Regions from separate parts of the Terrabacter aeriphilus genome, predicted to be linked through region 4. Evidence: riboswitches for the same ligand, from Rfam matches in the RefSeq annotation. Region 4 holds a riboswitch; each other region holds the start of a gene.
The links. Region 4 has a riboswitch for cobalamin ahead of ABD979_RS12730 (SCO2322 family protein). Riboswitches for the same ligand answer to the same signal wherever they lie in the genome.
Positions count from the first base shown of each region.

Region 1: it holds a riboswitch for cobalamin, as region 4 does, so the genes downstream of both, cobN (cobaltochelatase subunit CobN) here and ABD979_RS12730 (SCO2322 family protein) in region 4, are expected to answer to the same signal.
Region 2: it holds a riboswitch for cobalamin, as region 4 does, so the genes downstream of both, ABD979_RS19445 (CbtB domain-containing protein) here and ABD979_RS12730 (SCO2322 family protein) in region 4, are expected to answer to the same signal.
Region 3: it holds a riboswitch for cobalamin, as region 4 does, so the genes downstream of both, ABD979_RS19425 (VWA domain-containing protein) here and ABD979_RS12730 (SCO2322 family protein) in region 4, are expected to answer to the same signal.

Region 1 covers NZ_BAABIW010000028.1:190,139-198,447, reverse strand. The annotation lists gene ABD979_RS19505 (ArsR/SmtB family transcription factor) at 1-266, shown strand, start outside; gene ABD979_RS19500 (VOC family protein) at 263-631, shown strand; gene ABD979_RS19495 (MarR family winged helix-turn-helix transcriptional regulator) at 657-1,154, opposite strand; gene ABD979_RS19490 (NADP-dependent oxidoreductase) at 1,272-2,213, shown strand; gene cobN (cobaltochelatase subunit CobN) at 2,234-5,923, opposite strand; cobalamin riboswitch at 5,964-6,097, opposite strand; gene ABD979_RS19480 (precorrin-3B synthase) at 6,137-7,288, shown strand; gene ABD979_RS19475 (precorrin-8X methylmutase) at 7,288-7,962, shown strand; gene ABD979_RS19470 (precorrin-2 C(20)-methyltransferase) at 7,959-8,309, shown strand, end outside.
Region 2 covers NZ_BAABIW010000028.1:184,487-188,971, reverse strand. The annotation lists gene ABD979_RS19470 (precorrin-2 C(20)-methyltransferase) at 1-12, shown strand, start outside; gene ABD979_RS19465 (GNAT family N-acetyltransferase) at 63-530, shown strand; gene ABD979_RS19460 (hypothetical protein) at 571-1,464, opposite strand; gene ABD979_RS19455 (hypothetical protein) at 1,659-2,054, opposite strand; gene ABD979_RS19450 (CbtA family protein) at 2,051-2,809, opposite strand; gene ABD979_RS19445 (CbtB domain-containing protein) at 2,832-3,041, opposite strand; cobalamin riboswitch at 3,072-3,267, opposite strand; gene ABD979_RS19440 (cobalt-precorrin-4/precorrin-4 C(11)-methyltransferase) at 3,326-4,090, opposite strand; gene cbiE (precorrin-6y C5,15-methyltransferase (decarboxylating) subunit CbiE) at 4,087-4,485, opposite strand, start outside.
Region 3 covers NZ_BAABIW010000028.1:175,843-184,151, reverse strand. The annotation lists gene cbiE (precorrin-6y C5,15-methyltransferase (decarboxylating) subunit CbiE) at 1-496, opposite strand, end outside; gene ABD979_RS19430 (hypothetical protein) at 641-1,390, shown strand; cobalamin riboswitch at 1,416-1,542, shown strand; gene ABD979_RS19425 (VWA domain-containing protein) at 1,595-3,769, shown strand; gene cobO (cob(I)yrinic acid a,c-diamide adenosyltransferase) at 3,769-4,380, shown strand; gene ABD979_RS19415 (cobyrinic acid a,c-diamide synthase CobB) at 4,377-5,828, shown strand; gene cobC (Rv2231c family histidinol phosphate aminotransferase CobC) at 5,825-6,907, shown strand; gene cobA (uroporphyrinogen-III C-methyltransferase) at 6,897-7,901, shown strand; gene ABD979_RS19400 (cobalamin biosynthesis protein) at 7,898-8,309, shown strand, end outside.
Region 4 covers NZ_BAABIW010000016.1:202,858-211,166, reverse strand. The annotation lists gene ABD979_RS12765 (Mur ligase family protein) at 1-334, shown strand, start outside; gene ABD979_RS12760 (hypothetical protein) at 331-1,113, shown strand; gene ABD979_RS12755 (adenosylcobinamide-GDP ribazoletransferase) at 1,305-2,102, opposite strand; gene ABD979_RS12750 (bifunctional adenosylcobinamide kinase/adenosylcobinamide-phosphate guanylyltransferase) at 2,080-2,724, opposite strand; gene ABD979_RS12745 (ECF transporter S component) at 2,721-3,578, opposite strand; gene ABD979_RS12740 (ABC transporter ATP-binding protein) at 3,575-5,197, opposite strand; gene ABD979_RS12735 (energy-coupling factor transporter transmembrane component T) at 5,194-6,270, opposite strand; gene ABD979_RS12730 (SCO2322 family protein) at 6,289-7,038, opposite strand; cobalamin riboswitch at 7,128-7,286, opposite strand; gene ABD979_RS12725 (hypothetical protein) at 7,311-7,526, shown strand; gene ABD979_RS12720 (serine hydrolase domain-containing protein) at 7,523-8,309, shown strand, end outside.

The DNA of each region.
Region 1 (8,309 bases), on a different contig from region 4:
TTCCCGTCTGCGTCAACGGACTGTCGGTCGCGGCTGCGGAGTCGGTGCCGGCGCACGAGGACGACACGCTCTACTCGACGCTCCGGCACGTGCGCATCCCGCGGGAGAGCGCCTCGCAGTTCTGGGGGCGCGTCGAGGAGCTCGTGCGCGAGTTCACCGCCCTCCCGCGCTCGGGCGACACCGTCTACGGCCTCGCCGTCGGCCTCTACCCCACCGACCAGCCGGTCCTGCCCGAGGCAGGCCCCGCCGCCGAGGAGACACCGTGACCGACCCGCATGCCTTTCGCGTCAGTGCCGTCTCTCTCGACTGTGCCGACCACGCGGGGCTCGCGGCCTTCTACGCGGAACTCTTCGACGGCACGCTCCTCTGGTCGCACAGACACGCGTCGGCTGTCGACGTGGGCGGCCTGGTCCTCGTGACGCAGCAGGTCGCGGACCACCGCGAGCCGACGTGGCCGGGCGCCTCGATCGTGCACCTCGACGTCACGGTCGACGCCGACGACCTCGACGCCCAGGCCGCGCGCGCCGTCGGCCTCGGGGCCCGCCTCGCCGACCCGCAACCCGACCCCCGCTGGCGGGTCGTCCTCGACCCGGCGGGGCACCCGTTCTGCCTCACGCCGTTCGGGCCCTGAGCCCGGCCCTGCGCCCGTCTGCCCGTCAGCGACGGCGGCGGGGCGCCGCCGAGCGCGGCGGCGCGGCCCGCATGTGGTCCCGCACCGGTGACAGGAGGTCACCGAGCGCCACCACGTCGTCCGGCGACAGCGGCGCGAACAGCTGCTGCTGCAGCACCTCGACGTGCCCCGGCATTACCCGCTCGATGACGGCGCGGCCGGCATCGGTGACCGTGACCGTGGTGCTGCGCTCGTCGTCCGGCGACGGCGCGCGCGAGACGAGACCGGCCTTCTCGAGCAGCCCCGCCTGGTAGGTCAGCGCGCTCCGGCTGTAGACCACGGTGTCGGCGAGGTCGGTCATCCGCGCGCTGCCCGTCGGCGAGTCCAGGGCCAGACGCGCGAGCAGCTGGAACTGCACGTAGCTGAGGTCGCCGTCGTCGCGCAGCTGCTGCTCGACCGCGTGCCGCAGCAGGCCGGCGACCTCCATGAGGGCGAAGTACGCGCCGAGCTGGACGGGGTCGAGGGGGGCAGGCCTGGACGACATGACGCCAGCCTACAGGTGCTTCACATTCGAAGGTCTTGCTTTGAATGTGAAGCACTGCTACGGTCCCCACATGCTTCGAATTCGGAGCACCTGACGACAGCAGAGAGAGGCTCCGCCATGAAGGCCATCCGATTCCACGAGTACGGCGACGCCGACGTCCTGCGCTACGAGGACGTCCCGACCCCGACCCCCGGCCCCGGCGAGGTGCGCGTCCACGTCGCCGCCACGTCGTTCAACGGCGTCGACGGCAACATCCGCGCCGGCCGCATGCAGGGCCCGATGCCCCTGCACCTCCCGCACGTCCCCGGCCTCGACGTCGCGGGCACCGTCGACGCGGTGGGCGACGACGTCGACGGGCTCCGGGTGGGCGACCACGTCGTCGGCTTCCTCCCCTTCACCGTCGACGGCGCGTCGGCGGAGTACGTCGTCACCGACGCCGCGGGCCTCGCGATCGCACCGGAGTCGATCCCGCTCGCCGACGCTGCCGCCCTGCCCCTCGTCGGGCTCACCGCCTGGCAGGCGCTCTTCGAGCACGCCGGGCTCCGCGCCGGTCAGCGGATCCTCGTCAACGGCGCGAGCGGGGCGGTCGGCGGCTACGCCGTCCAGCTGGCCCGGGCAGCCGGTGCCCACGTCGTGGCGACGGGCGGTCCCGACGCCGCGGACCACCTGCGAGCCCTCGGTGCCGACGAGGTCGTCGACCACACCGCGGCGGACGTCGCCGCGGCCGTCACCGATCCCGTCGACGTCCTGCTCAACCTCGCTCCCGTCACCCCCGAGCAGCTCGCCGCGCTGGCCGGCCGGGTCGGCGACGGCGGGGTCGTCGTCAACACGACGGTGTGGATGCCCGCGCCCACCGACGAGGCGCGCGGCGTCCGCGGCATCGACCTCTACGTCCGCAGCGACGCGACGCAGCTCGCCGGGCTCGTCGCGCGGGTCGACCGCGGCGAGCTCGTCGTCGACGTGGCCGAGCGGGTGGCCCTCGAGGACCTGCCGTCCGTGCACGCCCGCGCCGCCGAGGGTGCGCTGAGCGGCAAGGTCGTCGTCGTCCCGGCCGGGTGACCGCGTCGACGCAGGGCGACCTAGTCCTCGAGGTCGCCCTCGACGTCGAGGTAGACCTGCTGGAGGTCGGCGAGCAGCTGCGGGTCGGGCTCCGCCCACAGGCCGCGGTCGACGGCCTCGTGCAGCCGCTCGACCATCCCGTGCAGCGCCCACGGGTTGGCGTGCTGGAGGAAGTCGCGGTTCTCCTTGTCGAGCACGTAGGTCTGCGCGAGCTGCTCGTACATCCAGTCGGTGACGACGCCCGCGGTGGCGTCGAACCCGAAGAGGTAGTCGACCGTCGCGGCGAGCTCGAAGGCTCCCTTGTACCCGTGCCGCCGCATCGCCGCGATCCACCGGGGGTTGACGACGCGGGCCCGGAAGACGCGCGCCGTCTCCTCCGTCAGCGTCCGGGTGCGCACGGCATCCGGCGTCGTCGAGTCGCCGACGTAGGCCCTGGGCTCGCGACCCGTCAGCGCGCGCACCGTCGCGACCATGCCGCCGTGGTACTGGAAGTAGTCGTCGCTGTCGGCGATGTCGTGCTCGCGGGTGTCGATGTTCTTGGCGGCCACGTCCATCCGCGCGTACGTGCGCTCCATGTCGGCCCGAGCAGGTATGCCGTCGAGCTCGCGCCCGTAGGCGAAGCCGCCCCACGTCGCGTAGACCTCCGCGAGGTCCTCGTCCGAGCGCCAGCTGCCCGACTCGATGAGGGGGAGGATGCCGGCGCCGTAGGAGCCGGGCTTGCTGCCGAAGATCCGGGTCGTGGCCCGTCGCGCGTCGCCGTGCTCGGCGAGGTCGCCCGCGACGTGGGCCCGGAGGTAGTTGTCCTCGGGTGACTCGTCGAGGTCGGCGACGAGGCGCACCGCGTCGTCGAGCATCGCGATGACGTGCGGGAAGGCGTCGCGGAAGAAGCCGGAGATGCGGACCGTGACGTCGACGCGCGGACGGCCGAGCTCGGCGAGCGGCACGGCGTCGAGGCCGACGACGCGGCGCGACATCTCGTCCCACCGGGGGCGCACGCCGAGCAGCGAGAGCACCTCGGCGATGTCGTCGCCGGAGGTGCGCATGGCCGACGTGCCCCAGACCGACAGGCCGACCGAGCGCGGCCACTCGCCGGTGTCGGCGCGGTGCCGCGCGAGCAGGTCGTCGGCGAGCCGCTGGCCCGTCTCCCAGGCGAGCCGGCTCGGGATCGCCTTGGGGTCGACGGAGTAGAAGTTGCGGCCGGTCGGCAGCACGTTGACGAGGCCGCGCAGCGGCGAGCCCGACGGCCCGGCTGGCACGTAGCCGCCGTCGAGCGCGTGGAGCACGGCATCGATCTCGCCCGTCGTGGCCCGCAGGCGCGGGACCACCTCGCGGCACGCGAAGGCCAGCGAGCGGCATACGCCCTCGGTGTCGACGCGAGTGTCGACGCGAGTGCCGACGCGAGTGCCGACGGCGGCCCCGTCGCCGAGCTGCTCGCGCACGATGCCGGGCACGGCGGCCTCGTCCCAGCCGGCGTCGGCGAGGGCGGCGACGAGTGCGGACGCGCGCTCCTCGGCGGCGTCCACGGACGTGCGCTCGGTGTGCCCCTCACCCAGACCGAGCGCCGTCCGCAGACCAGGCACCGCGCCGACGGCACCGGCGAAGACCTGGTTGGCCCGCAGGATCGCGAGCACGAGGTTGACGAGGCCCTCCCCCGTGGGGGCCTCGCCAAGGATGTGGAGGCCGTCGCGGATCTGGACGTCCTTGACCTCGCAGAGCCAGCCGTCGACGTGCATGACGAACTCGTCGAACGCGTCGTCGTCGGGGCGGTCGGTGAGGCCGAGGTCGTGGTGCATCTGCGCGGCCTGGATGAGGGTCCAGATCTCGGCCCGCAGGGCCGGCGCCTTGGCAGGGTCCATGACCGAGACGTTGCCGTACTCGTCGAGCAGCTGCTCGAGCCGGGCGATGTCGCCGTAGGACTCGGCGCGGGCCATCGGCGGCACGAGGTGGTCGACGATCGTCGCGTGCGCCCGCCGCTTGGCCTGGCTGCCCTCCCCGGGGTCGTTGACGAGGAAGGGGTAGACGAGCGGGATGGAGCCGATCGTCGCGTCCGGCCCGCAGGCGGCGGACAGCGCGAGGGTCTTGCCCGGGAGCCACTCGAGGTTGCCGTGCTTGCCCATGTGGACGATCGCGTGCGCGCCGAACTCCCTTGCGAGCCAGTCGTAGACGGCGAGGTAGTGGTGCGTCGGCGGCAGGTCGGGGTCGTGGTAGATCGCGATGGGGTTCTCGCCGAAGCCGCGGGGTGGTTGGACGAGCACTACCACGTTGCCGGCGCGCAGGCTCGCGGCGACGAGCTCGCCGTCGGCATCGGTGTGCCGGTCGACGAAGACCTCGCCGGGGGCCTCGCCCCAGTGGGTCGACACGGCCTCGCGCAGCGCCGCCGGGAGCGTGTCGAAGTGCTCGCGGTAGCGGGCGGACGGGATGCGGACCGGCTGGCCGGTCAGCTGCTCCTGCGTGAGCCAGTCCTCGTCCTGGCCGCCGGCCGCGATGAGGGCGTGGATGAGGGCGTTGCCGGCGGTCGTGTCGGCGGTCTCGCCGTCGACGGGCTCGAGCGGGCCGGTGCCGGGGATCTCACCCGGGGCGCCGACGTCGTAGCCGGCGTCGCGCATGGCGCGGAGCAGCCGGACGATCGAGACCGGGGTGTCGAGGCCGACGGCGTTGCCGATGCGCGAGTGCTTCGACGGGTACGCCGACAGCACGATCGCGATGCGGCGCTCGGCCGGCGGGGTGCTGCGGAGGAGTGCGTGGTTGACGGCGAGCCGGGCGAGGCGGGCGCAGCGCTCGGCGTCGGCGACGTAGTGCGGCAGGCCGTCGGCGTCGGTCTCCTTGAAGGAGAACGCGGTGCCGATGATGCGACCGTCGAACTCCGGCACCGCGACCTGCGTCGCCACGTCGAGGGGGCTCATCCCGTCGTCGCTCGCCTCCCACTGGCTGCGGCCCCACGTCAGGCACAGACCCTGGATGATCGGCACGTCGAGTGCGGCGAGGGCCTGCACGTCCCAGGCCTCGTCGTCCTCACCGGCGCTGGCGGTGCCGGGCTTGGTCCCGCCCGCTGCCAGCACGGTCGTCACGAGCACGTCGTAGGCCGTGAGGTGCTCGAGCAGGTCGGTCGGCGCGTCGCGGAGCGACGACACGTGCACCGGCACGCCGATCCCGCCGGCCGCGTCGACGGCGTCGGCGAGGGCGTGGACGTAGGCGGTGTTCTCGGCGGCGAACTGCGCCCGGTAGAAGAGGATCCCGACACGGGGGCGGGGCGCGTCGTCGGCGGCCGGCTGGGGCGCGGGGCGGTCGAGCACGCCCCACGTCGGCAGCGCGACGGGCGGCTCGAAGCCCTCCCCGGTCATGAGGAGCGTGTCGCCGAGGAAGGCGTGCAGCTCACGCAGGTTCGCGGCACCACCCTCGGCGAGGTAACGGTGGGCCTCGGCGACGACGCCCGGGGCGACGGTCGAGAGCTCCATCAGGGCGGCGTGCGGGGTCTGCTCGCCGCCGAGCACGACGAAGGGCTTGCCCGTCGAGCGGATCCGGCGGAACCCCTCGCACAGGTCCTGCGGGCCGCCGAGGATGCGCGCCACGACGACGTCGGCGGCCTCGATCGCCTCGGCCATCGAGGTGTGGCCGGGCCGAGAGGGGTTGGCGAGCAGGTAGTCGGCACCGCTGCCCCGGGCGCAGAGCAGGTCGGTGTCAGACGTCGAGAGCAGCGCGATGCGCGTCACAGGAACTCCTCGGCGGGGTGTCCACGCCCCGCGGTCGAAAGGAAACGAAGCGCTGCCGGCAGTTCCTGACTCACCTCCACCCGGTGGGGTGGCGGCTCACAGTGGCGGGACCGTCCCGGATTCTCACCGGGTTCCTGGGTCGACGACGCTGGGCCCACCATAGCCCGAGACGGGCGCCTTGACGACGCGAGGTCCGGGCCTATCCTGTGCCGCGTGACCGCCCCGACGAGCCGAGCCCGCCGGGCAGGCGATGCCTGCCCGGGCCTGCGCCGACCCTTCCCGGCGGCCGACGGCTCCATCGTCCGGCTCCGCCCGGCGGGCCTCCCCGTGCGGGTGCAGGCACTCGTCGCCCTGCTCGATGTCGTTGCAGCACAAGCGGATCCGTCGCTCCAGCTGACGTCTCGAGCGGCGCTGCAGCTGCGCGGTCTTGCCGACCCGCTGCCGGCGTCGGTCGTGGACGGCATCCGCAGCAGCGGCCTCGTCCCGTCGGCGACGCACGAGCTCGTCCGCAACGTCGTCGTGTCGCCGCTCTCCGGCCTCGACTCGCGCGGGGTCGCCGACCTCCGGCCCCTGACGCGCTCCCTGGACGTGGCGGTTCGCGCCGACGCCGAGCTCGCCGCGCTCGGGGGACGGTTCCTCTTCGTCCTCGACGACGGCCGTGGCGACGTCATCAACACGGCGGCCGACCTCTCGTTCGTCGCGACCGGCCCGGGTCGCGGCATCGTCCGGGCCGGCCGGGCCGACCACGGCTGGGATGTGTCGATCGACTCGGCCGTGCCCACGATCGTGGGTTTGGCAAGGGAGTTCGTGGGCCGCGCTGCCGGTGACGAATCCATCTGGCACGTCGACGATCTCGACGATCCTCTGGGCGGGAGTGCCACTGCACGGCTGCCGGCCCTCCCCGCTCCGTCGCAGCCCCTCGGAGCGGTCGGCGACCATGCCGTCGTGGCGGTGCCGCTCGGCCTCCTGCGCCCCGACCACGTGGCCGCCCTCGGCCGCCACGCCGAGAGCGTCCGGGTCACCCCGTGGCGCTCCCTCGTCGTCGAGGGAGCCGCCTCCGCGCTGCCGCACCTCGAGGCGGCGGGGCTCGTGACGCACGCGCACTCGCCGTGGGCGAGGATGCACGCCTGCACCGGGCTCCCGGGCTGCGCGCGCTCGGCGCTCGACACGCGCGCCCTGGCCCGCGAGCTCGCTCCGGTGCTGCCCGACGGTCGCCTGCCCGTGCACGTCAGCGGGTGCGAGCGGCGATGCGGGACGCCGGAGACGGCATACGTCGACGTCCTCGAGCCCACGTCGCTCGACGACGCGCTGCACCAGATCGCCGCCCAGCCGGCGGAGGACGGATCTCGGAGGGTGGACGGGTGATGGACCTGAGGACGACGACCGAGGCGGCACTGCCGCCGACGCGCCGCTACGACTACGTCACCGACGGGGCGGAGATCTACCGCCGGTCGTTCGCGACGATCCGGGCCGAGGCGCGGCTCGACCACCTGCCCGAGGACGCCCGCGTCGTCGCCGTGCGCATGGTGCACGCGAGCGGCGACGTCGACCTCACCGGGCAGATCGCCGTCCACCCGCGGCTCGTCACCGCCGCCCGCACCGCCCTCCGGTCCGGCGCGCCGATCCTCACCGACGCGCACATGATCGCCTCGGGCATCACCCGAGCGCGACTGCCCCGAGACAACGAGGTCGTCTGCACCCTGCGCGATGAGCGCGTGCCGGAGCTCGCGCGGCGTTGGGGGACAACGCGATCCGCGGCTGCCGTCTCGCTCTGGGGGGATCGCACCGAGGGTGCCGTCGTCGCCATCGGCAACGCCCCGACGGCGCTCTTCCACCTGCTCGAGTCGATCGCCGACGGCGGTCCTCGGCCGGCCGCGATCGTCGGCATCCCCGTCGGGTTCATCGGGTCGGCCGAGTCGAAGGTCGCGCTCGCCGACAACCCCTTCGACATCCCGTGGCTCGTCGTGCACGGACGCCGTGGTGGGTCGGCCCTCGCCGCCTCGGCCGTCAACGCCCTGGCCCGCGAGGAGGAGCTGTGACCGGCACGCTGCGTGGGGTGGGCGTCGGCCCGGGCGACCCCGAGCTCGTCACCGTCAAGGCGGCCCGGCTCATCGGCTCGGCCGACGTCGTGGCCTTCCACAGCGGGCCGCGGGGCGACTCGATCGCCCGCCGGATCGCCGCCGACTACGTCCGCGACGGCGTCGTCGAGGAGCTGCTCGCCTACCCCGTGACGACCGGGTCGACCGACCACCCACTCGGCTACCACGGCCTCATGGCCGACTTCTACGACGCGTCGGCCGAACGGCTCGCGGCCCACCTCGACGCGGGTCGCGACGTCGTCGTGCTCGCCGAGGGCGACCCGCTCTTCTACGGCACGTTCATGTAC
Region 2 (4,485 bases), on a different contig from region 4:
TTCGTCCGCTGAGGGTGCGCCGCCCTCGCCACCGGTCAGGGGCGGGTTGCTAGGTTCGCCCGATGCAGCTGACACGGATCGGGCCGGAGCACTGGGAGACGTTCCGCGAGGTGCGGCTCCGGTCGCTGTCGGACTCGCCCGCCGCCTTCGGCTCGCGGTACGAGGACTGGGTCGACGCGGCCGAGGAGCGCTGGCGGGCCCGCCTCACCGACGTGCCGCTCACGCTCGTCGCGACCGACGGGGAGGCCGTCGTCGGCGTCGCGAGCGGCTCCCCCGACGGCGACGACTGGGTCGAGCTCATCTCGATGTGGGTGGCGCCGGAGGCGCGCGGCACGGGCGTCGCCCGCCTGCTCATCGACGCGGTCGCCGCCTGGGCCGAGGAGCAGGGCCGGGGCACCTGCCTCATGGTCCGGCGCGACAACGACCGGGCCCGCGCGGCCTATGCGCGCGCCGGCTTCGTCGACCGGGGCGTGCCCGACGACTGGCCCGACGACGAGCTGGTGGAGCACCGGATGGAGCTGCGGCGCTGACGCGCGCCGCAGCCCCATCCTCCCCCTCGCCCCTCCGCGGTCAGCCGCCGATCGGCGTCGGGTTCGTCGGGTCCGGGGGCACGGGCAGCGAGCCGCGGACCTGGTTCTGGGCCTGGCAGTCCTTCGTGCAGTTCGTGGCGCCCTGGCTCAGCTCGACGGCGTCCTCGCCGAGCACGCCGCCCATCCGGCCGCCGGAGGTCACCGTCCACGTCGTGGCCGTGCCGGTCTGCGAGGTCTTCGTCGCCACCTGCGGGCTGTCCTTGCCGAGCAGCATCTCGTGCGCGCCCGTCGGGCTCTGCGCCGACGACACGGCGTCGATCCCGTTGCCGAAGTTGACCTTGCCGGTGAACGGGTTGACGAAGTAGAAGAGCGTCGGGCCGAGCCGGTGCGTCAGGGTGACCGGCGTGCCGTACTCGGGCTCCATCTGGAAGATGCCGCCCTGGGGCGCGTCCTTGGCCTGCACCTTGAGCTTGCCGCCGGCCGTGCGGAACGTGGCGACGAGGGCGTCGTCGCGCACCTGGAGGTCGAGCACCGGCGTGGCGCGCTGCGCCGGGGAGAGGGTCGGCACCTTGCTCGCGAAGACGACCGTCGGGCTCGTCACCATCCGCTCCGCGGACGGCGCACCGGTCAGGGTGTAGTCGTAGACGCCGAGGGTGGCCGGGTCGATGGTGAAGGTCGTGTGCACGCCCCGGACCGTGACGACGCCCTGCACCCGCGCGCCCGACACCTTCGCGTCCTTGCCGGGGGCCGGGTCGTACGTCGTCCCGTTGACGGTGACGGAGTAGTTGCCGGTGCCGCCCGTGGCCGCGGAGCCGCCGTCGTCGCCTGGCTCGCCGCCCTTGGCGACGGCGGTGCCGGTGAGGCTGAGGCCGAGCAGGGTGCCGGCGGCGAGGGCGGCGCCTCCGCGCCGCAGTCCCCGAGTCGTGGTGCGCATGCGTGTTCCCTTTCATGGGTTCGTCGTGAGGCACCGGTCGGGTGCGTCACGACGAGCCAAGCGGAACCGGGGTACTAGTCGAAACCCGGACGAAGGTACTAATCCGCCCATCGCCGGCACGGGCCGCCGTCCCGAGCAGCCCCGCCGTGGAAGGTCGGTACCCCTGGGCGGGGGCCGACCTTCCACGCCCCCGGTCAGACGGTGGCCCACGACGTGGCGAGCCCGCTCGGCGCGAAGGTCGACTCGACCACGGCGCCAGGGGTTTCGGCGATGCCCGGTCCTCCGCGCACGACCCACGCGGCGACGGCGTCGACGATGGCGTCGTCGAGCACACCCCGCACCCACACCGGCCGTCCACCGGCCCGGCGACCGGAGGGCGACGGCGTCACGACGACGACGTTGGACTCGTCGCAGGCGAGCAGGCAGCCGCTGCGCATCACCCGGGCGTGGCCGGCGACCGCAGCCTCCAGCCGGGCGAGCAGCCCGTCGTGGTCGACGCCCGGGTGCTTGGCCTCCGTGCCGCAGCAGCAGTCCCGGCAGACCCGCACGAGGCACCGGCCCGACCCGGCCCCGCCGACGTGTGCCGTCACGCCGACCCGGCGGCGACGACGCCGACGCGCTCGGGCACCCTCCCCCTCCGGTCGAGCCGCTCGACGAGGAGCCCGAAGACGAGGCCGAGCGTCAGCCACAGGGTCGCGAGCTGAGCGAGCGAGGCGACGCGGAAGTCCCAGAGCAGGGCGGCCGGAACGTCGGCCGGCACGGCGTCCGGCGAGCTCGGCACCGCGACGAGGACGACTACGACGAGGGCCACCACGGCCACGACGTCGAGCGCGGAGCGCGTCGGTCGCGACGTCCCTCGCCGGGCCAGGGCCCGGTCCAGTGCCGGCACGACGAGGGCGATCGCGACGCCCAGCAGGAGCACGACGGCATAGAGCAGCGTGCGCCGGCCGACGGTCTGCGGGTCGCCGACGGCAGGCGGGTTCGCCGGGATCTTGAGGGCGGGCAGGAGGCTCACCGAGGCGAAGCCGACGGCGGCGAGGACGAGGGAGCGGCCGACGTCGTTGCCGCCGGGGAGCCGGCCCCTCACCCGCGCGAAGACCACGGCGAAGACGACCCCGACGGCGAGGCCGACGAGCACCGACGTGGCGGCGCCGCCCACGACCTGCGCCGTGCGCGAGACGAGCGGCTCACCCCCGCCGTGCGCCGGTGCGGACGAGCCGCCGTGCACCGAGCGCAGGTCCTCGACGACGAGGGCCCGACGGATGACGGGCTCGACGACGAGCCAGATCGTGACGGCGGCCGCGAGGCCGGCGAGCACGCCGGCACAGACTCCGCGCCGCAGCACGGAGCCGAAGCTCAGCCCCACCTCAGTGGCAGGGGACGCCGAGAGCGTGACGCGCGTCGTGCGTCAGCTCGTGGAGCATCTCCGCAGCGGGAGCGCTGAGCAGCGCGCCGTTCTCCTGCGTGACGACGTGGACGGCGAAGACGGCGACGGCGAGCAGCAGCCAGGCCCACACGGGGACCTGGATGGATGCGCCGGACCGGCTGGAGGGGACGACGGATGCAGCAGTGGTCATGGCAGAGTGACCCTTTCTTTCCATGCCTCGTGGACAGATCGCGCCGCAGCCGGTCTCCTGGCTTCCAGATCGTCACGCCTCCCCAGCCTTCCCAGCGACCGTGCGCCGACGTGTGCCGGCCCGAGGTCGCCAGTGGCGGTGTCGGGGACTTGCTCCCTGGTCACAGTGGCGAGGACCACGTCGGAATCACACCGACTTCCCGTGCACTGCGGCACCCGCATCCTGACACAACGGCTCGCCGCGCGCCATGGGGACCTCGGCGCGAGAGCGAGTTCGTATGCGGCTCAGTCGCTTTCGCGTCCGCCTGAGATGCGCGTGCCGTAGAGGTGCGAATCCGCGAAGTCGTCGTGGTCGCGGGCCCCGAGCGCCTTCCCGACGAGGATGACGGCCGCCTGCCGCAGGTCCGCGGCCTCGACCTGGTCGGCGATGTCGGTCAGCGTGCCGCGCAGGACGAGCTGGCTCGGCTGCTCCGCGTCGGCCACGACGACGACGGGGCAGTCGGCTCCGTAGTCGTCGACGAGCGACGCCGCGAGCGACCGGGTGTGGCGGATCGCGAGGTGCAGCACGAGGGTGGCCCGCGACCGCGCGAAGTGCGCGAGCGACTCCGTGGCCGGCATCGCCGTGGAGTCGCGGTGCGCCCGGGTCAGCACCACGGACTGGGCGACCTCGGGCACGGTGAGCTCGCGGCCGACGAGGGCCGCCGCCGCCGCGTAGGCGGGCACGCCCGGCGTGACGTCCCACGGCACCCCCACCCGGTCGAGCCGCCGCGTCTGCTCGGCCACGGCGGAGTAGAGCGAGGGGTCGCCGGAGCAGAGACGCGCCACGTCGCGGCCGGCCTCGTGGGCGCGCAGGCAGTGGGCCGTGATCGCGTCGAGGTCGAGCCGCTGCGTGTCGACGAGCTCGGCCCCCTCGGGGCAGTGCGCGAGCACCTCGTCCCCGATGTAGGTGCCGGCGTAGAGGCACACGGGCGCGGCCGCGATGAGCCGGACGGCGCGCACGGTGAGCAGGTCGGCCGCGCCCGGGCCGGCGCCGATGAAGTGGACCGTCACGGGACGACCTCCGGATCTGTTGGGGGGACGGAGCGCTCGACGCTCCACTGGACGATCGGCCGGGCCGGCTTCCAGCCGTGGAGGCGACCGATCGGCTCGAGCTCCTCGACACCGATCCGGCTCAGCGAGCCGCCGAACCGCGTCCGCGCGTCGTGCAGCAGCAGCTCGGTCTCGACGGTCACGCCGTGCACGACGAGGCGGCCACCGGGCGCCAGGGCGCTCCAGCACGCGTCGAGCACCTCGCGCGTCGCGCCCCCGCCAACGAAGACGGCGTCCGGCCGGGGCAGCGCCGCCACGGCGTCGGCCGATGCCGCCTCGACGACGTGCAGGCCGGGCACTCCGAGCCGCCGCGCGTTGCGCCGGATGCGCTCGGCGCGACCCCGGTCACGCTCGAC
Region 3 (8,309 bases), on a different contig from region 4:
CGGCATACCCCTCCTCGACGAGCACGGCGGCGACGCGGGCCGGGGCGTCCGCACCGGAGGTGAGCACGACGAGCCGGGCCCGCGGGGCGAGATGACGTCGCAGCAGGTCGACGTCGCGGCCGACGAGCGTCACGACCTCGGAATCCTCTGCAGCCCAACGCATCCGGGCTCGCGCGAGTGCGACCGACGAAACTCCGGGGTGGATGTGGACGGCCTCTTCACCGAGTTCCCGCACGAGCGTGGCGCCGATGCCCGACACGAGCGGGTCACCGCTCGCCAGCACGACGACCCGGCCCGGGCCGGCGTCCTCGAGGGTGCGACGCAGCCCCGGCAGGAGCGGCGACGGCCACGGCACGAGGCGGCGACCGGGGCGCGCGTCGAGCATGCGGAGGTGCCGCTCGCCACCGACGACGACGTCGGCCGACTCGAGCACCCGGCGGGCCTCGGGGGCCAGGGAGTCGAGCCCGGATGCGCCAACGCCCACCACCTCGATCACAGCGGCGACCCTAGCGCGGCCCCGGCTGGCTGTTCGATTTGCCCGTTTTAATCCATTTGGCCGTGATGCCCTCCATCATGGGCATCGCCCGACGTCGGGGGACGACGGTGACGCATGTCCGGGCTCCAGGGGAGGAAGACCGACATGAGTGTGACGTTCGACCCGGTGACCGGGCACCTGCGCCTCGACGCCGAGGCCTTCGACGTGCTCGTCGAGCACGCCGAGCGGCCCGCCCAGCAGCCCACGCGACCGCCCGCCGGTGGGCGCTCGACGCCGGGCGACGCGCTCGCGCGGCTCGTCGCCGGCGGGGTCCTCGTCGACGGCCGTCCGCACCCCCGGCTGCGTGAGACCCTCGTCGGCGTGACGGCGTCGCGGGGCTCGGTGCAGGTCGTCGTCGGTGACGACGAAGGGGTGCGCCTGCACCATGCCTGGCTGGGCGCGACCGCGGTGGCGGTGCTCTCCGACCGTGGTGACGGCACCTTCGACCTCGGCCCGTCACACACGACGCAGCTGCCCGGGATGCTTGCCGCGTGGGCCTCCCTCGCCGCGGGACCGGAGCTCGCGGCCGCCACGGTCGCCGTGCCCGACGTGCTGCTCGAGGAGCTCGCATCGCACCGCCGCGGCCTGCGCCGTGCTGCGGCCCAGGCGCTCGCCGACGCGCTGGGTCCGTGGCCCGCCGCGCGGGACGGCGTGCACTCGGGCGGCTGGCGACTGGCGACCGTCGACGTCGCCCTCGCCACCGGGGAGCAGACGCTCGCGCAGCACCTCGCCTGGCTCGACACCGGGGCCGGCCTGCTCCGGGCCGAGGCGGTCGAGCGCGACGTGCGCCTCACGCCGACCACGTCGACCGAGCTGCGACGCGACCTCGCGACCGTCGTGGCGACGGGTGGCTGACCCACCGCTCCTGCGACACGCTGCGACGTGGCAGACTGCCGCTGGCGACGCGGAGAGGAATCCGGTGCGAATCCGGAGCGGTCCCGCCACTGTGAACCCCCGACCAGCCGGTCGGGGGAAGCCAGGACATCTCCCGTCGCTGGTCGTGCCCGCCGGGCGCGGCCGGTCCACCGACGCGGGCGAGGCACCCGCAGGAGGCTCGCCATGCGCGACGGTTCGAACGCACCCTCGATCCCGGCTCCGACCGGGTCGAGCGACCACTTCCCCTTCACGGCCGTCGTCGGCGCCGACGACCTGGCCCTCGCCCTGGTGCTGACCGCGGTGTCGCCCGAGGTGGGCGGCGTGCTCGTGCGCGGCGAGAAGGGCACCGCGAAGTCGACGATGGTGCGTGGGCTCGCGGCCGTGCTCCCCCACCAGTCCGTGGTCACGGCGTGCCGCTTCGGCTGCGCGCCGGGCGACACGGCCGCCTGCCCGGACGGCCCCCACGACACCGACGCGCCGGCGCACACCCGGCCGGCGCGACTCGTCGAGCTGCCCATCGGCGCGACCGAGGACCGCGTCGTCGGCTCGCTCGACCTCGAACGCGCCCTCGCACGGGGCGAAACCGCCTACCAGCCGGGGCTGCTCGCCGCCGCGAACCGGGGCATCCTCTACGTCGACGAGGTCAACCTGCTGCACGACCACCTCGTCGACCTCCTCCTCGACGCCGCAGCCATGGGCCGCAACACGGTCGAGCGCGACGGGGTCTCCGTCGCGCACCCGGCGCGGGTCGTGCTCGTCGGCACGATGAATCCCGAGGAGGGAGAGCTGCGTCCGCAGCTGCTCGACCGTTTCGGCCTCACCGTCGAGGTCGCCGCCCCGCGCGATCCCTGCCCCCGTGCCGAGGTCGTACGCCGTCGGCTCGCCTTCGACGCCGACCCCGCCGCGTTCGCGGCCCGGTTCGACGACGACCAGCAGGCCCTGCGGGCACGCATCGACGAGGCCCGGGCCCGCGTCCGGCAGGTGCGCCTCACCGACGCCGTGCTCACCCGCGTGGCCACGGTCTGCGCGGGCTTCGAGGTCGACGGCCTGCGCGCCGACATCGTCACCGCCCGGGCGGCCGTCGCCCACGCCGCGTGGGCCGGGCGCACGCACGTGACGCTCGCCGACGTGCGCGCGGCCGCGCGGCTCGCGCTGCCGCACCGCCGGCGGCGCAACCCCTTCGACTCCCCCGGCCTCGACGAGGCCCTCCTCGACGAGCTGCTCGGCGACGACGAGCCCGATCCGGGCACCGACCCCGACCCCGGCACCGACCCCGGTGGCCGGGGCCCGGAGCAGGGCACGGGCGGCGACGGCGAGTCGGACGCCGCACCCACCGACGGCGGGACGACCGGGCAGCGGACCGACACCGAGCACTCACGCGAGCCGCAGCCTGCGGGGCGGGTCGACGGCACCTCGGGACCCTCCGGAGCAGCCGCCCCGGAGACGCCCACGCGCTCCTCCGTCGACACGGACCCCGCGGACGCGCCTTCCACGGCCGGCCCCGCTGCCGGGAACGGGGCCGGCAGCGACGGCATCGCGGCCCCCGCGACCCAGCCCTACGCGGCGCGCCTGTTGCGCGCCAAGGGAATCGGACACGGTGAGGCGGGCCGGCGGTCGGCAGCCCTGACGACGACCGGCCGCCGGGTCGGCTCGACGAGTGCGCGCACCGGCCCGGTGCACCTGCCGGCCACGATCCGGGCGGCCGCCTCGCGGGGCGTCCACGACCGGACGGCCGGCGCATCCGGACGGCTGCGCGTGACCGCCGGCGACCTGCGCCGCTCGGTGCTTCAGGGCCGCGAGGCGAACCTCGTGCTGCTCTGCGTCGACGCCTCGGGGTCGATGGCCGCCCGCAAGCGCCTCGAGGCGGTGACGGCCGCCGTGCTGTCGCTGCTGCTCGACGCCTACCGCCGCCGCGACAAGGTCGGGCTCGTCACCTTCCGCGGCTCGGGCGCCGAGCTGGCGCTGCCGCCGACCGGGTCGGTCGAGGTCGCCGTGCGACGGCTGCAGGGACTGCCCCACGGCGGACGCACGCCGCTCGCGGAGGGGCTCGTGACGGCATACGAGACCGTGCGGATCGAGCGCCTGCGCGACCCCAGCCGGCGCGCCCTCCTCGTCGTCGTGACGGACGGGCGGGCCACGAGCGGGCCCGACGCGCTCGGCCGCGCGGCGCGCGCGGCCAGCCACCTGCGGCACGAGGGCGTCGAGTCCGTCGTGCTCGACTGCGAGTCGGGCCGCTTCCGGATGGGGCTGGCCGCGCGGCTCGCCGAGCAGCTCGGGGCCGAGCACCTCCCGGTCGACGAGCTCGCGGCCTCGGCGATCGTCGGCGCCACCCGCGCGGCGACGGGACGGGCCGCCTGATGCGCGGCCAGCCGGGAGCCGTGCCCGACGACGGCCTCACCACGCGCCAGCGGCGCAACCGCCCGCTGCTCGTCGTGCACACCGGAGACGGCAAGGGGAAGTCGACCGCCGCCTTCGGGCTGGCGCTGCGCGGCTGGAACCAGGGCTGGTCGGTCGGCGTGTTCCAGTTCGTCAAGAGCGCCAAGTGGCGCATCGGCGAGCAGACGGCCGTCGAGACCCTGGGCGAGCTGCACCGCGAGACGGGGCGGGGCGGCCCGATGGAGTGGCACAAGATGGGCGCCGGCTGGTCGTGGAGCCGCAAGGAGGGCACCGACGACGACCACGCCCTCGCGGCACGCGAGGGCTGGGCGGAGATCAAGCGCCGGCTCGCCGCGGAGACGCACGGCGTCTACGTGCTCGACGAGTTCACCTACCCGATGGCCTGGGGGTGGGTCGACGTGGACGACGTCGTCGAGACGCTCCGGAGGCGTCCCGGCCACCAGCACGTCGTCATCACCGGGCGGCGCTGCCCCGAGCCGCTGCTCGAGCTCGCCGACCTCGTCACCGAGATGCGCAAGGTCAAGCACCCCTTCGACGCCGGCCAGAAGGGCCAGCGGGGGATCGAGTGGTGACCGCCCTGCCGCGCCTCGTCGTCGCGGCCCCGGGCTCGGGCCACGGCAAGACGACGGTCGCGACGGGCCTGATGGCCGCGCTGCGGGCGCGCGGGCTGGCCGTCGCGGGCGCCAAGGTGGGGCCTGACTACATCGACCCCGGCTACCACTCGCTCGCGACGGGGCGCCCCGGGCGCAACCTCGACCCCTTCCTCTGCGGGGCCGACCGCGTCGTGCCCCTGCTCCTGCACGGCGCGGCCGCCCACGGCCACACCGACGTCACCGTCGTCGAGGGCGTCATGGGCCTCTTCGACGGTCGGGTCGGCGGGGACGGCGACGCCTCGACGGCCCATGTCGCAACGCTGACGCGGTCGCCCGTCGTGCTCACCGTCGACGTCAGCCACACGACGCGCACGGCGGCCGCGATCGTGCACGGCCTGGCGACGTTCGAGCCGGGCGTCCGGGTCGCCGGGGTCGTGCTCAACAAGGCGGCCTCGCCGAGGCACACGCGTGAGGTGCGCTCGGCGCTCGAGGCCACCGGGGTGCCGGTGCTCGGGGTGCTCCCGCGCGATGCCGGCATCGAGACCCCGTCGCGTCACCTCGGCCTCGTGCCCGCAGCCGAGCGCGAGGAGGCCGCGGCCACCCTCGAGCGGCTGGCGGCACGCGTCACCGAGCACGTCGACCTCGACGCGGTGCTCGCGATCGCCCGCACGGCGCCCGACCTGCCGGGGGTCGCCTGGGACCCGGTGCTCGCCCTCGAGGGCGTGCCCGGCCTGCCGGCGACGCCCGGTCCACGCGTCGGCGCGCCGGTCGTCGCCGTGGCGGGCGGCCGCGCCTTCACCTTCCGCTACGCCGAGACCGACGAGCTGCTCCGCGCGGCCGGGCTCGAGCCGGTCGTCGTCGACCCGGTGCGCGACCGTGCCCTCCCCGAGGGCACGGCCGGCCTCTACCTCGGCGGCGGCTTCCCCGAGGTGCACGCCGCCGACCTCGCCGCGAACGAGCCGCTGCGCCGCGACGTGCTGCGCGCGGTCCGCGGCGGCCTGCCGACGGTCGCCGAGTGCGCCGGCCTGCTCTACCTCGCCGAGGCCGTCGACGGCCACCCCATGGTCGGCGCCGTGCCGGCGGCGGCGCGGATGGGTCCGCGCCTCACCCTCGGCTACCGCACGGCCGTCGCACCGGTCGACTCCCTGCTGGCGCCCGCCGGCAGTCGGGTCACCGGGCACGAGTTCCACCGCACCACCGTCGACGCGCCCGTGCCCGGCAGCCCCGGCAGCCCCGGCAGCCCCGCCTGGCTCCTCGACGGTCGCCCCGACGGCTTCGCGCTCGACCCCGCCGGCACCGGCCGGGCCACCCTCCACGCGTCCTACCTGCACACGCACTGGGCCGGACACCCCTGGCTCGCCGCGCGGTTCGCCTCGGACGTGCACGCGTATGCCGGCACGTCCCCCGCACGCCGGAGGGCGTCGTGAGCGGCGGGCCGGGCCGCCTGCACCCGCACGTCGACCTGCACCACCACGGTGACCGCGACGCGGCCCCCGGGCTCGTCGACCTCGCGGTCAACGTCCGGCTGCCCGCCCCGCCCGGGTGGGTCGCCGACGCGATCACGGCCTCGCTGCACGACCTCGGCCGCTACCCCGACCCCGCGCCGGCGGTCGACTCGATCGCGACCCGGCACGGCGTCGACCCGGCGTGCGTGCTGCCGACGGCCGGGGGCGCCGAGGCGTTCACCCTCGTCGCGCGAGCCGTCGCGGGCGACCGGCCCGCGGTCGTGCACCCACAGTTCACCGAGCCTGAGGCGGCGCTGCGCGCGGCCGGGCGCCCCGTCGACCGCGTCGTCCTCGACGCCGGCGACGGCTTCCGGCTCGACCCCGCCGCCTTCGCGCCGGCGGGTGACCACGCCGGCGCCGACCTCGTCGTCGTCGGTAACCCGACGAACCCGACCGGCGTGCTCCACCCCGCAGCGGACCTCCGGGCGCTGGTCCGCCCGGGTCGCGTCGTCGTCGTCGACGAGGCCTTCATGGACGCCGTGCCGGGCGAGCCGGAGTCGCTCGTCGGCGGCGACCTCACGGGCCTGCTCGTCGTCCGCTCGCTGACCAAGACGTGGGGCCTCGCCGGGCTGCGGGCGGGCTACGTCGTCGGCGATCCGGGGCTCGTCGCGGCCCTGCGCTCGGTGCAGCCGCCCTGGTCGGTGTCGAGCCCGGCCGTCGCCGCGACGGTCGCCTGCCTCTCGGAGCGTGCCGTCGCCGAGGCCGACGCGGCTGCCGCGACGTTCGCCCGCCACCGCGCGGTGCTCGTGCGGGAGCTCGCCGGCGTCGGCCTCGCGACGGCGGCGCCGTCCGCCGCCCCCTTCGTGCTCGTCGACACGGTGCCCCTCGGGCCCGCCTCGGTGCGGGAGGACCTCGCCCGCCTCGGCTTCGCCGTGCGCCGGGGCGAGACCTTCCCCGGGCTCGGCCCGACCTGGATCCGCCTCGCCGTCCGTGACCCCGAGACCTCTCGTGCCGTCGCGACGGCCCTCCACGACCTGAGGAGACGGCGCCGTGTCGCCTGAGCTGAGCTTCGCCGGACTGTCCGTCCTCCTCGCGCGGGTGCACCCGCACACGGTCGCGACGGTGCACGCCCTCCTCGACGACGGCGCCCGCGTCACCGTGGCGTCTCGACCGGAGGCCCTGCCCACGTCGCTGCGCGACCTCGCCGAGCGGGGCCTCGTGGCGCTCGACGCGCAGGCCGACCCGACGGCCTTCGACGTGGTCCTCCGCGGCGACCCGTCGGCGCGCCCCGCGCCGGCCGGCACCGAGGCCCCCGGCACGCGCACCGTCGGGTCCGTCACCCTGCTCGGGGGCGGGCTCGGCGACCCGTCGCTGATCACCGTCGCCGGCATCGAGGCGATCCGGGTGGCAGACGTCATCGTCCACGACCGGCTCGCCCCGCTCAGCGCCCTGCGGCACGCGCGCGACGACGTCGAGGTCGTCGACGTCGGCAAGATCCCCCGGGGCGAGTTCACGCCGCAGGAGCGCATCAACGAGCTGCTCGTCGAGCACGCCCTCGCCGGGCGGAACGTGTTGCGCTTCAAGGGCGGTGACAACTTCGTCTTCGGGCGCGGTGGCGAGGAGGCCGAGGCGTGCACGGCGCGCGGCATCCCGGTCGCCGTCATCCCCGGCATCTCGTCGAGCATCGCGGCGCCTGCCCTCGCCGGCATCCCCGTGACGCACCGCACCCTGGTCCAGGGGTTCACCGTCGTCAGCGCCCACGTCCCGCCGGGCGACCCACGGAGCACCCTCGACTGGGGCGCCATCGCCCGCAGCCGAACGACCGTCGTCGTGCTCATGGGGGTGGCGACGCTGGGTGCGGTCGCCGCGACGCTCGTCGGCGAGGGGCTCGCACCGTCGACCCCCGCGGCCTTTGTGGCGGACGCCGGGCTGCCGAGCATGCGCACCGTGCGGGCACCGCTGTCGCAGATCGACGCCGTCGCGCGCGCTGCGGGCCTCGGTGCGCCCGCCGTCGTCGTCATCGGCGACGTCGCCGCCCTCGACGTCCTCGCATGAGCCGTGCGGCAGGGCTCGCCCTGGGGTGGTGCGTCGACCAGTTCGTCGGCGACCCCCGCCAATGGCATCCTGTCGCCGGGTTCGGCTCTGCCGCAACCCTTCTCGAGAAGAGGACGTATGCCGTCAGCCGCCCCCGCGGCACGGTCCACGTGACGCTCCTCGTCGCCGCGACGGCCCTCGCGGGACTCTCCGCGGAGCGCGCGACGCGGGGCCGGGCGACCGCGCACACGCTCGCCACCGCGGCTGCTACCTGGGCCGTGCTCGGCGGACGGTCGCTGCTGCGCGAGGCGTCGGCCGTCGACGCCCACCTGCGCGTCGGCGACCTCGGGGCGGCCCGACGGCAGGTGGGCAACCTCGTCGGGCGGGACACGTCACGACTCGGGGCCGACGAGGTCGCCCGGGCCTGCA
Region 4 (8,309 bases):
CATGCTGAAGAACCCGGCCGGGTGGGCCGAGGCCATCGACGTGTCGGTCTCGACGGGCCGTCCCCTCGTCGTCGCCGTCGACCCCTTCGGCCCCAAGGACACCGCGACGATGTGGGAGGCGCCGTTCGAGCGGCTCGCCGGACAGCGGGTCGGGGTCACGGGCGGACGCACCGCCGACGCCGTGGCCATCCTCGAGGCGGCCGGCGTGCACCCGGTCGAGGCGCCCGACATCGAGTCGGCGCTGGGCACCCAGCCCCCCGGTGAGGTGATGGTGGCCTGCAACTACCCGGCCTTCCGACGCATCTCCAAGCAGTTCCGAGGAGGCACCCCGTGAGCCGGCTCGTCGTCGCCACGCTCTTCCCGCTCGCCACGGTCGCCGCGGCCGACGAGGCCAACGCGACGGCGCTCGTGCGCCGCGGTGCGGTCCGTGACATCACGGTCGAGACCGTCACCGTCGACCGCGCCGACTCCTTCGTCGACGCCGACGTCTACCTCGTCGGCGGCACCGGGCGCGGCGGTGTCGGCGCCCTCGTCGAGGCGCTCACCTCCACCGACCTCGCCGTGCGGGTCGCCGACGGCGCGCTGCTGCTCGCGGTCGACGCCGGGCTCGACGCGGTCTCGCGCTCCTGGGTCGACGCCTCGGGCACGCGCCGGCAGGGGCTGGGCCTCGCGCCCGTCACGGTCGAGCCGGCCGCCGAGGCCACGGGCACCGTCGTCACGCGCCCCGACGCGACGCTGTCGCTCCCGGCCCTCACCGGCTGGGAGGCCAACGACCTGCGCACGGTCCGCGAGGACGGCGCCCGGGCGCTCTTCACCCTCGAGATCGGCGCGGGCAACCGCACCGAGGACAGCTCGGGGGACGTGACCGAGGGCGTGCTCGCCGGGTCGGTGATCGGCACGCGGCTGCACGGCCCGCTGCTGTCGCTCAACCCCGAGCTCGCCGACCTCGTGCTCGCCCGCGCCACGGGGCGCACCGAGCCGTGGCCGACGCTCGCGTCGCCGTCGGTCGAGCGTGCCCGCACCCAGCGCATCGCCGAGGCGCGCCGTGACGCCCCGCGCGCCGACTGGCGCAGCCGCCTCCCCGCCCGCGTGGCCGCCCGCCTCCACCGCTGACCCCACTCCCTTCAACCGTCGAAAGGCCAGGGTCTGCGGGTCTTCCCCGGTCGAGTGGTCACTCGGCACGGCCGCGGGGACTGGCCTCTCGACGGTGCAGCACCCGCGAAGCGTGGCCCTTCGACGGTTCGGGACCCGCGAAGGTTGGCCTTTCGACGGTTCGGGACCCGCGAAGGTTGGCCTTTCGACGGTCAGGTGACGAGGGTGGCGGTGACCGCGGCGGCGGACAGGGCGACCTCGATCGCGGCGCCGATGACGTCGCCCGTCACGCCGCCCAGGCGGCGGACGGCACGGCGCCGGGTGGCGACGGCCGCAGCCGCGGCGGCCAGCACGACGAGGACGGCGCCGACCAGGGTCCGCCACCCCGCCTGACCGGGGCCCACCCACATCAAGGCGCCCGCACCGAGGACGACGACGGCGACCACGAGACCGACGAGCCCGGCGCGCCCCACCGTGCCCGCGACGCCCTGACCGAGGCCTTCGTCGCGCGCAGGAGGTATGCCGTCACGCGTGCACACCGCGCAGGCCAGCCGGCTCGCGACGAGGGCGACGACGGCGAGGGTGGTGCCGGTCGAGGTGGCGAACAGGCTTGCGAGACAGGCTGCCTCGAGCAGGAGGACGAGCACGATCGCCGCTGCCCCGGCTGGTCCGGTGTCGCCCCGGCGCATGACGGCCAGCGACCGCTCGCGGTCGTGCCCGGACGTCAGGCCGTCGGCGAGGTCGGCGAGCCCGTCGAGGTGCAGCGCGCGCGAGAGCAGCGCCGTCACGACGAGCGCGAGCACTGCGGCGACGCCGGTCGGGACCCAGCCGTGCACCGCGGCCCAGCCGAACGCAGCCCAGACGAGGCACGCCGGCGCCGTCGTCAGCGGGGCGAGCAGCATGGCCCGGCCGAGCACGCGCCGGTCGACGTGCGACGGCATCGCGACGGGCAGGGCGGTGAAGGTGCCGAGGGCGAGCCGCCACGCGTCACGCACGGGCCGCGCCGGCATCCGGCTGCCCGGTATCCGGCCCCGCGGCCACGACCGGGGCGTGCGTGAGGTCGACGACCCGGCCGGCGACGACGAGGTGCACGTGCGCCGCGACGGCGGCGACGAGCGCGTTGAGCCGGCCGAGCTCGTCCTGGAAGAGCCGACCGGACGCCGTCGTGGGGACGAGCGACCAGCCGACCTCGTTCGTCACGACGACGACGGGAACCGTCGTCTCGCAGAGCGCCGCGACGAGCCGGTCGCCCTCGCGGCGGACGGTCTCCGCGGCGCCGACGAGGTCGTCCCACCCCGCACCGTCGACGACGGCCGTCAGCCAGGTGCCGAGGCAGTCGACGAGGACGGGTCCGGTGGCGGCTGCGAGGGCCTCGACGACGTCGGTCGTCTCGAGGGTCCGCCACGACCCCCGGCGCCGAGCCCGGTGCTCCGCCACCCGCCGGCTCCACTCGGGGTCGCTGGGGTCCGCCCGGCGGCCGGTCGCGACGTAGGTGGCCCCGCCGGGGTGCGTGGCGAGCCGGCCGACGAGGCCCTCGGCGTGGCGGCTCTTGCCGCTGCGCACGGGCCCGGTGACGAGCGTGGTGGTCGCGGCCCGACCGGCCCGGTCGTGGAGGCCGGGGGCTGCGCTCACCGGGTGTCCTCCGCGCCCTGCAGCCGCGCGGTCGCCGGCACGGCGGCTCCGGGCGCCGGCTCGAACGCGACGGCAGCCCCGAAGGCCGCCCGCCGCGCGCCCCGGCGGAAGACGCGGAGCAGGGCGGGCCCGGCCACGACGACGAGCACGGCGTTGAGCACCCCGCGCGGCACGTCCCACCCCAGCGACGTCGCGAGGTAGAAGAGCCCGTAGTGCCCGAGGTTCTCGGACACCGTGGCGCCCGGCACGAAGCCCATGCCGCTCGGCGCGTTGGTGCCGAGGAAGGGCCAGAACCACAGGTTCATGAGCACCCCGAAGGCGAGGCCCGTCACGAGGGCGTATGCCGCGAGCGACCACCGCTCGGTGCGCCCGCCCGCGCGCCCCGGCAGCAGCCCGGCCCCGAGCCCGATGCCACCCGCGCAGATCATCTGAAACGGCAACCACGGCCCGACGCCGCCCGTGAGCAGGGCACCGGTCGTGACCGCGAGCGAGCCGGACACGAAGCCGACGCCCGGGCCGAGCACGCGCCCGGCGACGATGACGACGAAGAACATCGGCTCGAGCCCGGCCGTGCCCGCGCTGAGCAGGCGCAGGGCACCGCCGGCAGCGGCCGCCACCCCGAGCACGGCGATCGTCTTGGCGTCGAGGCGCCCGGCCGTCACCTCGGCGAGGCACACGACGGCGAGCAGCGCGAGCAGGACGGCGAAGAACCAGGGCGCGTCGTTGCCGTGGTCGCGCGCGACGTCGCCCGTGACGAAGAAGGGCCAGGTGAAGGCGACGAGACCGACGAGCCCGACGACGGCCACGGCCACGACGGCCGGCCAGCGCAGCGGGATGACACGTCGTGAGGTCATGCGATGCGCCCGAGTGCGCCGGCGACCTCGGCCACCGTGAGCCACGTCTGGGGGAGCAGCACCTTCGTCACCTGCGGCGCGAAGGCGGGGGAGGAGGCGAGCACGTCGCGGGCCGGACCGTCGGTCACGACCTCACCGTCCGCGAGGATGACGACGCGGTCGGCCACCTCGGCCGCGAGCTCGACGTCGTGGGTGGCGAGGACGACGGTCGTGCCCTGGGCGGCCAGCCCGGTGAGCACCTCGCCGAGCCGCTTCTTGGCGCCGTAGTCGAGGCCCCGCGTCGGCTCGTCGAGCAGCAGCACCTCGGGGGAGCCGGCGAGGATCACGGCCAGGGCCAGCTCGAGGCGCTGCCCCTCGGAGAGGTCGCGCGGGTGGAGGTCGGGGTCGACGCCGTCCGAGATGCGGTCGAGCACGGCCCGGGCCGTGCCCGCCGGCACGGCGAAGTCCTCGTCGGCGGCGGCGCACTCCGCGGCGACCGAGTCGGCGTAGAGGAGCAGCTCGGGCTGCTGCGGCACGAGCCCGACGGTGCGCACGCGCTCACGCGGGCTCCGGGCGTGCGGGTCGATGCCGTCGGCGCCGAGGCGCACCTGCCCGCCCGTGAGCCGGTGCTGGGCGGCCAGCGCGCCGAGCAGGGTCGACTTGCCGGCGCCGTTGCGCCCCATGAGCGTCGTGATGGAGCCGCGGGCCACGTCGAGGTCGACGCCGTCGAGCACGACCCGGCCGCCGCGCGCGACCTTGAGCCCCTTGACCGCCACGGCGTCGCCCGGCCCGATGAGGCGCAGGTCGGCCGTCGGCCGCGGCGTGCTCGCGCCGAGCGCATCGCGCAGCGTCGCGGCCTGGCGCCGGGCGTCACGGATCGACAGGGGCGTCGGCGACCACCCGACGAGCCGGGAGAGGCCGACGACCGGCGGGAAGATCTGCGACCGCAGCATCGCCTCGGCCGGGTCGAGCAGCTCCGACACGCGGCCGTCGTCGACGAGCACGACCCGGTCCGCGTGGTGCACGACCCGTTCGAGGCGGTGCTCCGCGAGCACGACCGTGACCCCGAGGTCGTGCACGATGCGGTGGAGCGAGGCCAGGACCTCCTCTGCCGCAACGGGATCGAGGGCCGACGTCGGCTCGTCGAGCACGAGCACGCGCGGGCCTGCGGCGAAGAGGGCCGCGATGGCGACGCGCTGCTGCTGCCCGCCCGAGAGCGCGCGCAGCGACCGGGTCCGCAGCGGGGTGAGGCCGAAGAGGTCGAGGGTCTCCTCGACGCGGCGGCGGATCGTCGTCGGGTCGAGGCCCATCGTCTCCATGCCGTAGGCGACCTCGTCCTCGACGACGTCGGTGACGAAGGTCGACGTCGGGTTCTGCTCGACGAGGCCCACGACGGTGGCGAGGTCACGCGGGCGGTGCTCCGCCGTGTCGAGGCCGTCGACGGTGACGCGTCCGCGCAGCGTGCCGCCGCTGAAGTGCGGCACGAGCCCGTTGATGGTGCGCAGCAGCGTCGACTTGCCGCTGCCGGTGGGCCCGACGACGAGCACGAGCTCGCCCTCGGGCACCTCCAGCGTCACGTCGCGGAGGCTGGGAGCGGCTGCGTCGGCATACTGCACCGACACGTGGTCGAAGGTGATCACGGGGCCACCTCTCGGGGCATCGGGGTGAGCCACGCGGGCAGCGCGGCCACGAGGAGGGCGAGCACGGCGACGAGCGGCACGGCAGGCAGCCCGGCCTGCTGGGCGGGCGTCACCCCGTCCCAGCCGCGCGCCGAGGCGACGACGAGCGCGCCGGCCGGCACGGCGCCGGCCACCACGGTCACGGTCTCGGTCCAGGCCCACCGGTCGCGCCGGTGGCCCGACCGCCCGTCGCGGGAGGCGCCGACGGCGAGGCTCGTCGCTGCGACGACGGCACCCAGGGCGAGCAGCGGGAGGCCGAGCAGCCCGCCGGCAGACGCGTCGAGCAGCCCGTAGAGGCCGGCGACGACGCCGACGAGACCGACGAGGGCCAGCGTGGTGGCGGCACGGCGCGAGGTGGAGCTCGACCGCACGGAGCGGCCGTAGCCCCGGGACTCCATCGACGCCGCGAGGCCGAGCGAGCGCTCGAACGCGGTCTCGAGCACGGGCACGGTGAGCCGGGCCAGCTCGCGCACCCCCCGACCGTCGCGTCCGCGCAACGTGCGGGCCGCGCGCACGTCGCGCGCGTCCGAGAGCAGCTGGGGCGCGAAGGTCAGGCCCACGACGACGGCGGTGCCGACGTCGTAGAGGGTGGCCGGCAGGTAGCGCAGCAGCCGGCGCGGGCTCGCCAGCGCGTTCGCCGCGCCCAGGCACGCGAGCACCGCGGCGAGGCGCAGGGCGTCGTACACGGCATACAGGATCGCGTCGAGCGTGACCGGGCCGCCGAGGCGGATGCTGGCCGCCCACTCCGGCAGGGGCACCTGCGGCAGCGTGAAGAGCACGGTGCCGCCGACGATGCCGTTGCCGAGCAGCGCCGTCATGACGACGCGGAACGCGACGATGACGGCGCCGATCACGAGGAAGGCCGGCAGCGGGTTGGGCACGGCGGGGTCGCGGCGCTCGGCGACGACGAGGACGCAGACGCCGATGACCCCGACGAGCAGCAGCGGGTTGGTCGTGCGCGACGCAGCCGTGGCGAGACCGAGCCCCCACAGCCACCAGGCCGCGGGGTGCTGCAGTCGCGCCCGTTGCGCCATCGCGGCGCCGACTCCCGCTCAGCCGTCCTGGCGGGCCCGGGCGCGGCCCCGCACCAGGAGGTAGGCCACGAGCGCGAGCAGCAGCAGGCCGCCGACGACGTATGCCGTCGTGCTGCCACCCGTCGACGACGACGCGGGCGCCGCGGCGACGTCACCGGCGGTCGTGGCCGAGCCGCTCGGCGTGGCGGCGGCCGACGGGGTGGCGCCGGGGGCGGCGATCGTCACGGGCTGGTCGGCGGCCTTGGCCTCCGGGGTGACCTCCTTGACGGCGCCGCCGCAGTCGGAGCCCGGGTAGCCGGCGACGCCGCAGACGAGGCCCTTCTCGACCCGCACGTCTCCGGCGGTGGCCAGCACGGCCGCGCTCGTCGCGTCGCTCGCGACGACGGCGCACAGGGCCCGGGGCTCCGGGGGAGTGGCGGCGTCGGCGGCGTCGGCCGAGCGGCCGAAGTCGACGACGAGGCCGACGCGCTTCTTGCCCGACTCGGCGGGCGTGCTCGCGCAGAGGGCGTCGAAGGTGAGGACGGCGCGGGGGTAGCGGGTCGAGGCCTCGTCGGCGACGGCGAAGCGCCAGCCCTCGACGCTGCCGTCCTTGGGCACGGTCTGGTCGGGGCCCTTCTGCGCAAACGCCCAGGCGCCGTCGGTGAGCTGGTAGAAGCCCCAGTAGCGGTAGGCAGCGGCCTGCGCGGGCCCCACGGTGAGGGCGGTGAGGCACGCCGCGACGAGGGCGACGAGCAGGACCCGGAGAGGGGCACGACGAACAGCGGACACGGTTTCCTCCTCGCGGTCGGACACCGTGTCGGGTCTGCGCTGGCGCGGCCCCGGCGGGTGACTCCGGTCCGCATTCCACGACAGACTGACAAAGGAGCCGGCAGGACGAGGGTTTTCCGACTTGGTCGTCCGCGCCTCGTTCGGCTGCGGGTGACGTCACGGTTGCGGGTCAGCGCCGGATTCCCACCGGCTTGCCCCATCGTCCTTCGGTAGGCGAACCGTGGCACGCGGCCACCCCGCGCGTCAAACGGCCGACCCGTAGGGTGGCGGGCATGAGTGCTGACTGGTCCTGGCTGTACCTCGACGCCCACGGCAACCCGATGACGGGGGAGGCCCTGAGCTCGACGACGTTCCCGACGCAGAGCGACGCCGAGAACTACCTCGGCGAGTCCTGGCGCGACCTCGTCGCCGCCGGGGTCGAGTCCGTCACGCTCCGCGAGGACGACGCCGTCGTCTACGGCCCGATGAGCCTGCGGGCGGCCGAGTGACTCCCGAGGTCGAGCCGCTCTCCGACGCGCTCGCGCGCGACCTGCGCCACCGCGTCGCCGAGGCGCAGCGCTCCTGGCGGTCGCCGGGCGTCAGCGCCGGTGTCGTGCGGGACGGGCAGCTCGTGTGGTCGGGCCACGTCGGGTCGGCCCGGCTCGGCGCGCCGGGTCGTGCGGGCGCGGGTGAGGGTGTGGCGGCCGACGACGACACGCAGTTCATGATCGGGTCGGTCACCAAGACCTTCACGGCCCTGACGGTGATGTCGCTGCGCGACGAGGGCCGGCTGTCGCTCGACGACACGCTCGAGACCTACCTGCCGGGCACCCGGCACGCGCGGGTTCCGTTGCGGCAGATGCTCGCCCACGCATCCGGCCTCCAGCGCGAGCCGGTCGGCAACATCTGGGAGAGCCTCCAGGCCCCGGAGCGCGAGGCCTTCCTCGCCGGCGTGGAGGAGGCGGAGCAGGTGCTGCCCGCCCACCACGCGTTCCACTACTCGAACCTCGCCTACGGCCTGCTCGGCCAGGTCGTCGAGCGCGTCACGGGGCAGGACTGGGAGCACGTCGTGCAGGAGCGCGTGCTCGGTCCGCTCGGGATGACGCGCACCGGCCTCGTGCCGGCGACCGACCGTGCGCTCGGCTACCAGGTCGACCCCTACGCCGGCACGGCGAGCGAGGAGCCGCTCTTCACGCTCAACGCGACGGCGCCCCTGGGTGGCCTCTGGTCGACGGTCGCCGACATGGCGCGCTATGCCGCCTACGTCGCGCGCCCCGACGACCGCGTCGTGC